3 regions of the Mesorhizobium sp. B1-1-7 genome follow, and region 1 is predicted to be linked to each of the others. Evidence: predicted binding sites of a transcription regulator. Region 1 holds the regulator's gene; each other region holds the start of a gene.
What was found. Region 1 encodes LexA, which represses DNA repair genes until DNA is damaged. Its sites were predicted from a motif close to TGTTCNNNNTGTGTTCNG; they were not measured.

Region 2: the regulator LexA is predicted to act here: its motif matches at 1,169-1,186, upstream of FJ978_RS17690 (helicase-related protein).
Region 3: the regulator LexA is predicted to act here: its motif matches at 1,655-1,672, upstream of FJ978_RS27985 (sel1 repeat family protein).

Annotation. Positions count from the first base shown of each region.
Region 1 covers NZ_VFWQ01000001.1:209,501-212,776, forward strand. The annotation lists gene FJ978_RS01025 (ComEC/Rec2 family competence protein) at 1-1,100, shown strand, start outside; gene lexA (transcriptional repressor LexA) at 1,094-1,846, opposite strand; gene FJ978_RS01035 (pyridoxal-phosphate dependent enzyme) at 2,382-3,197, opposite strand; gene FJ978_RS01040 (GntR family transcriptional regulator) at 3,194-3,276, opposite strand, start outside.
Region 2 covers NZ_VFWQ01000009.1:271,199-274,474, reverse strand. The annotation lists gene phbB (acetoacetyl-CoA reductase) at 1-628, shown strand, start outside; gene FJ978_RS17690 (helicase-related protein) at 1,354-3,276, shown strand, end outside.
Region 3 covers NZ_VFWQ01000020.1:91,004-94,279, reverse strand. The annotation lists gene FJ978_RS27990 (branched-chain amino acid ABC transporter substrate-binding protein) at 1-831, opposite strand, end outside; gene FJ978_RS27985 (sel1 repeat family protein) at 1,266-1,532, opposite strand; gene FJ978_RS27980 (DUF2147 domain-containing protein) at 1,971-2,312, shown strand; gene FJ978_RS32890 (hypothetical protein) at 2,527-2,682, shown strand; gene FJ978_RS27975 (hypothetical protein) at 2,718-2,912, shown strand; gene FJ978_RS27970 (AMP nucleosidase) at 3,030-3,276, shown strand, end outside.

The sequences.
Region 1 (3,276 bases):
CCGCGGCCCTGGTTGGCGCCTATGCGGGCTGGGCGGATCACCGTGCGGGAAAGACCAGACCGCCGCCGCCGAAGCGCTCCTTGCCCGGTTTCCTGACCCGAAAATTCCTGCTGGCGACAGGCGGATTGGCCATGACCTCCATCATCGCCGGCAGCGCCACGGCGCTGTTTGCCATCTGGCATTTCCAGCGGGTGTCGCCGCTCAGCCTGTTCGCCAATCTGGCCGTCATGCCGATCGTGTCGGTGGTGATGTTCCTGGCCGTTGCCAGCGCGCTGCTGATGCCGTTCGGACTGGATGCGCCATCCCTTTACCTGATGGGCAAGGGCCTGACCGCGATGATCGCCATTTCGGCGTGGATATCGGAACGCTCTCCGGTCGATGCTGTCGGGCTCATCTCACAGCAATCCGTGCTGCTGGTGACGATTGCCCTGGTCATCGCGACGATGGCGACGACGTGGCTGCGGCTTGCAGCGCTTCCATTCGCGCTCGCCGGCTTGCTGGCGGTGTCCGACACGCGCCCGCCGGATGTGCTGGTCTCGGAAGATGCGCGGCTGGTCGCGCTGCCGATCGGCGGCGGCGAACTCGCGGTCAGCCGGCCCCGGCCAAATGAATTCACGGTCGACAACTGGAAGCGCGCGCTGAGATCCGAAACCATCATCCTGCCGGAGATGTTCGACAAGGCGGATGGACAATTCGATATTGCCGATGCCGTCAATCTCCCGCCGGGAGCGCCGTTCTATTGCACTGACGGCGTCTGTCTCGCCAGGCACCCGTCCGGTGCGATCATAGCGCATGTCGAAGACCGCAAGGATACCTGGAAGGCCTGTGGCTTCGCCGACCTGATCATTGTCAATGACGCGACGGCCTATGATTCTTGCCACAATCCGCTGGTTCTCGTCGTCACCAAACGGCAGCTCGCCCGCAAGGGCAGTGCGGCCATCTTCTTCGACCGCCAATCGGCCACCGGTCCGCCAACCATCAGCTTCGCAGTAGATAGCCCGTATCGGCCCTGGCACGCGCAGCGAAAATTTTCGCGCGAGGCGAGGGGCCTGGAGCCCTATCGCAAACCTGACAAGCCAAGTGCCGTGCCGGCTCAGTAGCGCCTGATCAGCCCGACGAGCTTGCCCTGCACCTTGACCCTGTCCGGCCCGAAGATGCGCGTCTCATAGGCCGGATTGGCGGCTTCAAGCGCAATCGAAGCACCCTTGCGGCGAAACCGCTTCAGGGTCGCTTCCTCCTCGTCGACCAGCGCCACGACGATCTCGCCCGGGCTCGCCGTATCGGCGTTGCGGATAATGACCGTGTCGCCATCGAAGATGCCGGCCTCGATCATCGAGTCGCCCTTGACCTCGAGCGCATAGTGCTCGCCGCCCATGATCATGTCCGGCGGCACCGAGATGGTATGCGTCTGATGCTGGATGGCATCGATCGGCACACCGGCGGCGATGCGACCCATGACCGGGATGGACACCGCTGGAACCGCATCGTCGTCATTGCCGGCAGCGGCAAAGCGCGACGGTGCCGGCTTGATCTGGCGGCCGAGGCTGCCCTGACCGAGACCGCCTTGGCCGAGACTTCCCTGGATGACGCTTGGCGAGAATTTCTTTGCCGCGTTGAGGCCCGGCGCGATCGAATCCGGCAGCCGCAGCACTTCCAGCGCACGCGCCCGGTTGGGCAGCCGGCGAATGAAGCCGCGTTCCTCCAGCGCCGTGATCAGGCGATGGATCCCTGATTTGGAGGCGAGGTCGAGCGCCTCTTTCATCTCGTCGAAGGAGGGCGGAATACCGCTTTCCTTGAGCCGTTCATGAATGAACATCAAGAGTTCATGTTGCTTGCGTGTCAGCATGGCGGCCCCCAAGGCATCTGGACAAGGGTTTTGATCCAGAATGGTTCTGATCCAGAATCGAAAAACAAACCCAGAACAAACACTATCTGTTCCAGTTGTGTTCTGCAACCGTTTAAAGTTTAGTGAATTTGGTAAGAGAGCCGAAATCATTTGCGGCCCCGGACAGGCCGGAAATCGGGGTTTTTCGCCCGTTGCCGCCCGTCGCCCGCATTGAAATGTTTGGTTAATAGCCTGTGGCCTGTCTTGCGACATGGCTCGGCATCAGCCGACGGCAGAGCCCGGCGAGGCCGATTTCCGCGCTTGCGATCGGCTTGCCTGCCGTGAACGAAACGAAATCAAAACGCCAACAATCGCCGGTTCGGAAGCAGGTACGGGATCAGGCTGGCGGGATCGCACCGGCCAGCACCTGCGCATAGGATTCCGCATCGATATTGCCGCCGGAGATGACGCAGACGACGTTGCCGGTCGCCTGCTCGCTGCGGAGAGCCGCGGCCAGCGAGGCGGCGCCCGCGCCCTCGGCGACGACCTTGGCCTTCTAGAACAGGAGCCGCATGGCCTCCGTCACCTCTTGCAGGCTGACGGCGATGGCACCGTCGATGAGCTGGTTCGCCAACGGCCACAGTTCGGGGATCAGGGAGGGACCGCCAATGCTCTTGATGAAGGAGGGCCGTGTCTCGATCTCGACAATACGTCCGGCCGCCAGTGCGGCGGTCACCGGCGCTGCGTTCTCGTCCTCGACGGCAAAGACCCTCGCCTGCGGACGAAGGGCCTTGAGCGCACTTGCAACGCCGGTCGTCATGCCGCCGCCTCCATATGGCGTCAGCACGAAATCGACATCCGGCAGATCCTCGACAATCTCGAGGCCGATGGTGCCATTGCCAGCCAGCACCGCCTGATCGGTAACGGGATTGATGAGAAGTTCGCCAATGTCGGGCCGCTCGATCGCGGTGATGTAGCGCCACCAGGTCCCGTGGGAGACAAAGCGCACCTCGCCGCCAAGACGGCGGACACCGTCGATCTTGGTCTGCGGCGCGCCGGCATACATGTAGGCGGCCATCGGAACGCCAAGAGCCCTAGCCGCCCAGGCCATCCCATAGGCCATGTTGCCCGAACTGACGATCGCAACACCGAGCCTGAGCTCATCGGCGTCACGAGAAAGCAAGGCATTGAGCGCCGGCCTGAGCTTGAAGGCGCCGATCGGCGACAGGGTCTCGAGCTTGAGGAATATCCGCTGGTCGGCACGGCCAAGATCGAGGCGCAGCAGCGGGGTGCGCGGCAGCCAGGCGGCCAGCCGATCGCGGGCTTCGGCAATCTCGTCAAGCGTCGGACGATGCGGAGGTGCCGAGATCATCCGGCAACCGCTTTCAAGCTGCCGGCGCGCGCGACGTCCTTGTTCGCGTCGCCGTCCTCGCTGTGGACATAGACGTGCA
Region 2 (3,276 bases), on a different contig from region 1:
CGCCGGCAACGACGAAGCGGCGGCGAAGTTCAAGGTCGAGACCGGCATTCCGGTCTACAAATGGTCGGTCGCCGACTATGATGCCTGTGCCGTCGGCATCAGGCAGGTCGAGGCCGATCTCGGCCCGGTCTCGGTGCTGGTCAACAATGCCGGCATCACTCGCGACGCCATGTTCCACAAACTGACGCGCGAGCAGTGGAAAGAGGTCATCGACACCAATCTGTCCGGTGTTTTCAACATGACGCACCCGCTGTGGAGCGGCATGCGCGACCGCAAATTCGGCCGCGTCATCACCATCTCCTCGATCAATGGCCAGAAGGGCCAGGCCGGTCAGGTCAATTATTCGGCAGCCAAGGCCGGCGACATCGGTTTCAGCAAGGCCCTCGCTCAGGAGGGGGCTCGCGCGGGCATCACCGTCAACGTTATCTGCCCCGGCTACATCGCCACCGAGATGGTCAAAGCGATCGACGAGAAGGTGCTCAACGAGCGCATCATCCCGCAGATCCCCGTCGGCCGCCTCGGCGAACCGGAAGAGATCGCGCGCTGCGTCGTCTTCCTCGCTTCGCAGGATGCCGGCTTCATCACCGGCTCGACGCTCACTGCGAACGGCGGTCAGTATTTCGCCTGAGGCGGTGGTTTCGGCGGGACAAGCTGCGACAGCGAGAAATCGGGCGGGCCGGGAAACCGGTCCGTTTTTCATTGATATGCTGTCGCAGCAAAATGCCTCGTTCCAATGCGATGCTCCAATCCGGCACGCAAAGGTTAATGGCGGCAGCGGCATCTGTGCAAAACCCGTCGCCAAGCCTGTGGATTCTCGGTGGATAAGCTGTTCACAACACAAGATATTGGGAGAACAAAAGGGGAAAGTATCGTCGGCGCCGTTTTGTCGCCGATTCGTTCCGGCTTTGAGCGGAAGTTAACATTAACGGACCGAAATCATCGGCGATGCTTTAACGATCAATTCAGAAAGATTAACAATCTCATAACCTTGAGTAGGGCGGATCGAGCCACCCTTCTCATTTGCCGGCAAAGATTAACGACGGAGGCCACTTAGCATAAAACGGGCCAGTTCAATGATTCAGCATGTGGTGAGAGTCATGGGCACAAAATCCATATGTAGCCGTGAACAAAAGCTGAATCTAACCGAGTCAGCGATTCGTCGCCGATTCGTTCCAGACTCGTTCCAACTCTTAATCCGCAACCGATCGGGAGCTTGACAAAGACGCCTTCGAGCCGACAGCGGAACATTCCGCTTTCGCTTCGCGCCCGAAATCCCTATGTGTCGCCTGTCATACGCGCCGTCCAGGGCACGCTCCCGACAATGAGAGGCCAGAAAGCCCTATTTCCGAGCCGATGAACATCCAGCCGAAACACACCGAGCCGCTGATCCTGTCGGGCCGCGACGTGACCGCCGTGCTTGGCCCGACCAACACCGGCAAGACCCATCTCGCCATCGAGCGCATGGTGGCGCATGAGACCGGCATCATCGGCCTGCCGCTTCGGCTGCTGGCGCGTGAGGTGTACACCCGCGTCTGCGAAAAGGTCGGAGCTCACAAGGTGGCGCTGATCACCGGCGAGGAGAAGATCCAGCCGAAAGGCGCTAAATATTCGGTCTGCACCGTCGAGGCCATGCCGCGCGAGACCGATGCCGCCTTCGTCGCCATAGACGAGGTGCAACTGGCCGGCGATCTCGAGCGTGGCCACATCTTCACCGATCGTATCCTGCATCTGCGCGGCCGCCAGGAGACGTTGCTGCTTGGCGCGGCCACCATGCATGGCATCCTGCAGCGGCTGCTGAAGGGCGTCTCGGTGGTGACGCGGCCGCGGCTATCGCATCTCGCCTATGCCGGCTCCAAGAAGCTGACCCGGCTGCCGCGTCGCACCGCGATCGTCGCCTTCTCCGCCGATGAGGTCTATGCCATCGCCGAGTTGATCCGCCGCCAGCAAGGTGGCGCCGCCGTCGTGCTCGGCGCGCTTTCGCCGCGCACCCGCAACGCACAGGTGGCGCTGTTCCAGTCCGGCGATGTCGACTATCTCGTCGCCACCGATGCCATCGGCATGGGTCTCAATCTCGATCTCGACCATGTCGCCTTTGCCCAGAACCGAAAGTTCGACGGCTACCAGTACCGCAATTTGACGGCGGCCGAGCTTGGCCAGATCGCCGGCCGCGCCGGCCGGCATCTGCGCGACGGCACCTTTGGCGTCACCGGCCAGGTCGATCCGCTCGACGAAGAGCTGGTCAAGAAGATCGAGGGCCACGACTTCGATCCGGTGAAGGTGCTGCAGTGGCGCACCGCGCGTTTCGACTTCGCCAGCCTCGACGCGCTGAAGCGCTCGATCGAGACCAACGCTCCGGTCGAGGGTTTGACGCGCGCGCTGCCGGCGGTCGACGCACAGGCGCTCGAATATCTGTCGCGCGACGGGGACATCCGCGCGCTGGCCACCGATGCCAGGCGCGTGGCGCTGCTGTGGGAAGCCTGCGCACTCCCCGACTACCGCAAGATCGCCCCGGCCCAGCATGCCGACCTCATCGCCTCGATCTACATGGACCTTGCCCGGCACGGCCATGTCGACGAGAATTACATGGCCGAGCAGGTGCGCCGCGCCGACACCACCGAGGGCGACATCGACACGCTGTCGCACCGCATTGCCCAGATCCGCACCTGGACATTCGTGTCGAACCGGCCCGGCTGGCTGGCCGATCAGGCACACTGGCAGGAAAAGACGCGCGAAATCGAAGACAGATTGTCGGATGCGCTGCATGAGCGGTTGACGAAACGCTTCGTAGACCGCAGGACTTCCGTCCTCATGCGGCGCCTTAGAGAAAATACCATGCCTGAAGCCGAAATCAGTCCTACCGGAACCGTCCTTGTCGAAGGCCATCATGTCGGCGAGCTGCAAGGGTTCCGCTTCACAGCCGACCAGACGGCCGGCGGCGAAGACGCCAAGGCCGTGCGCACGGCCGCGCAAAAGGCGCTGGCCGCCGAATTCGAGGCACGCGCCGAACGCTTCGGCGCCTGCGCCAATGGCGACCTTGCGCTTGGTTCGGACGGCACGCTACGCTGGATCGGCGCACCGATCGGCACGCTGGTTTCAGGCGAGGACGCACTGAAGCCGCGCCTGGTGCTGCTGGCCGACGAACAGTTGACCGGCCAGGCGCGCGACAAGGTCGCCGCGCGTGCCGAACGGTTCGTCAATTTCCAGATCGAAACGCTGCTGAAGCCACTGGTCGACCTGAAGAATGCCGACCAGATTTCCGGCATCGGCCGTGGCATC
Region 3 (3,276 bases), on a different contig from region 1:
CGACGGGAACACGAACATGGTGCCCTCGCCGGCCGGGCCGGCAACCTGCCAGAATTCCGGCGAGGCAATGGAGTCCGGCATGATCAGCTGGAACTTCAGGTTCTGTTCGGCCGACTGACGCAGGATCAGGCCGGCTTCAGGATGATAGCCGCCGAAATAGACGACGTCAGCCTTCAGATCCTTGAGCTTGGTGACAAGGGCCGAATAGTCCTTCTCACCGGGATTGATGGCGTCATAGTAGACTTCCTTGAGGCCGCCGGTGTTCATGGTTGCCCTGACGGCGTCGGCAACGCCCTGACCATAGGCGCTCTTGTCGTGCAGGATGACGACGTTCTTGCCGGCATACTTCTTGGCGATCCATGGGCCAATGAAGGCGCCCTGCGCGTCGTCACGCGTATAGAGGCGCATGATCGTCGGCCAGCCGGCCTTGGCCGCGGCGTCGGTCAACACCGGGTTCGAGGAGGCCGGGCTCATCATCAGGAAGCCGGCTTCGGCATAGACGGCCGAGGCCGGAATGCTCGAGCCCGAGCAGGCATGGCCATCGATGAACTTGACGCCATTGGCCACGATGCGGTTGGCGACCGACACGGCCTGCTTGGGATCGCATTGGTCGTCCTCGATGTCGAGCTTGATCATCGAGCCGTTGACACCGCCCGCGGCGTTGATGGCATCGGCGGCGGCCTGTGCGCCCTGCTTGAACTGATCGCCGATGGTGGCGAGCTGACCGGTCATCGGGCCGACCACCGAAACGGTGATGTCGTCGGCGAACGCGACCGGCGCGCTCATCATCAGGCCGAAAATGGCCGCGCTCAAAATACTCATTTTTTTCATGGTGATAGAACTCCTCCACTCACGCACGGCCGCCCGGCCGCGCTTCTTCCAGAGAGGCCGGACAATTTCATCCTTCATTGGGCCTGTCTAGGCGCATTGGCGCCGCTCGATTGGGCCTGGGGTCCCTCATCCACGCAAAAAAGCCACGCCAGCCTTGTTTCGGCTGGTCGTGGCTTTTCGCTCGTCGAGCTGTTCCGCAAGCGCCCCCGCACCCCGAGCCCAACGCGCCTTCCCTGTCTTCCCAAGGCCATGATCTCGGTCCGAAAACCGGATTCCCCGTTTCGGGACCATGGTCTTTCGCACGGCTTCAGCCTTCCCGGCCTGCCGCATTCTTGTCGTTGATGGCCTGTGGCCTGGCTGTCTGAGCAGCCTTGTCCCTGTCGTGGCCCGACCGTCTTCGCGGTCTTGGCCGGAGCGTCCCCGTCTGGTGGAACTCAGTGCATGGTCATCCATTCGCGGGCTTCGCGCAGCGCCTTGGCGATCTCGACCTTCGACATGGCCGCCGACAGTTCCGAGCGCAATTCCGCGGCGCGGGCCGAGCCCTTGATGGCGGCGATGTTGAACCATTTGTGGGCGGCGACGACGTCGGTCTCGCAATCGCGGCCGGTTGCATACATCATACCCAGTTCGAAAAGAATGTCGGCCTGGGCAGTTGCCCCCATGGCGCCGAAACCTGCTTCAAGCATTTCAAAACGTGCCATTTTAGTCCCCTGTCTGGCTCCCGAGAGCTGCCTCCGTTTGTCTTGTCCGGGCCGCTCTTTCGATGCTTTCGAGAATGCCGCGCAGGCTTGAATCCGCCGTTAAATGGCGTGCTTAATTTGAGGAAAACAAAGCTAAAACAAGAGGTAAACACGAAAATTCGTTAAGGATACGAAGCCAGCAATTCGGCTGGTTTTCGCAAAATTTGACGAAAATTTTCAGAGTGGGAATCAACACTCCGCTAACCACGGGAGACAAAGCCAATCCGGCGATCGTTTCATTTTCTCACCGAAGACGCGCTTTCAGGCGCCTTCAAAATCGGAAACTCTTCCGCAACGGCACCGCTTTTGTTTTGATGGGAGCTGGATTAGCTTACGTTTGCGTAAGCGGCAGACCGGCGAGGCGGAGCATCCGGCTGGCTATCCAAAGGGAGGAAGAACATGTTTCGAAAAGTGAGCCTGGCCCTTGCAGCCACATTGATCATGGCGGGCGCGGCGTGGGCCGATCCGATCGAGGGCAACTGGAAAACGCAGGCCGGCGACACCGCGGCCATATCCGGCGGCGGCTCGTTCTCCATCACGCTCAAATCCGGCAAATATGCCGGCAAGACCATCGGCTCGCTCAAGGCGGCCGGCGACAACAAGTACACCGGCAACATCACCGATCCGGCGAACGACAAGACCTATTCCGGCAAGGCGACGCTTTCGGGCACCTCGCTCAAGATGAGCGGCTGCGTGCTCGGCGGACTGATCTGCAAGAGCCAGACCTGGCACAAGCTCTGATCGTCTGCAGCCTTGCGACCTGACCACGGGGCCCTGACGGGCCCCGTTTTCGTTTCATCGACACGCCGGGCTCCGGCGCTCGATGGCTTCCGCTGTTGGCGTCCTCGGGCCAGTCAGATCCCGTCAATCAATTTGAACCGCAGATGAACGCCGGTCTCAGAGCCGGTTCACAGGCGTCAGGGCATTCTCCTGCGTGTTGAAGGAGACACCACCGATGCTTGCTCGCCGCTTCACCATCGTCTGCCTGCTGATGAGCCTGTTTGGAATGTTCTTCGCCATCCTCGTCGCCGAAGCAGGCCGTCCGGCCCGCTCCTGGGACGAAGCCACGAGACTTTGCGGTCTCGCCTGCCCGACCAAACTTCGCCACTGAAACCAGAAAACCTCGAAAAGAAAAGCACAGACATCATGAACCGCATCGCCGCCAACGCCCTCAAGACCCTCCGGCTTCTGCCGCGGGCGGCGCTTATCCTGGTGCTCCTGGCTGCCCCGGTCCTGGCCGTGCCGATGATGCGCGCCGATACCGGCTCGACCATCGAGGCTCCGGCGCTGAGGAAGTCAGGTGTCGGCTTCGTGCTGCTGGTCAGCCTGCAGCGTGGGTGAAGAAAAAAACGCGCTTTGGGCGCCTTCGACAGCGACACCCCTCCCAACCGCCCATCCAAGTCTCTATATTGAGCTATGGAAAAGCGAATCTACCCTCAGGCCATAGAATCAGTCGTCATGCCGGAGCCTTTTGGCCGGCAAAGCTTTGACAGGGCCGAGAAAGCCGTCGCGGCGCTGCAGGCGCTTTACGATCGCAATACCAAGTTCCTGCGCGACTCCTTCGCGGCATTGGCCGCCGGCGCCGACGGCAGCAAGCGCTACCGGGCCTTCTACCCCGAGATCGGCGTCACCACGAATTCGTTTACCCAGGTCGATTCGCGGCAGGCCTACGGCCATATGCCGACACCTGGCCATTTCGCCACCA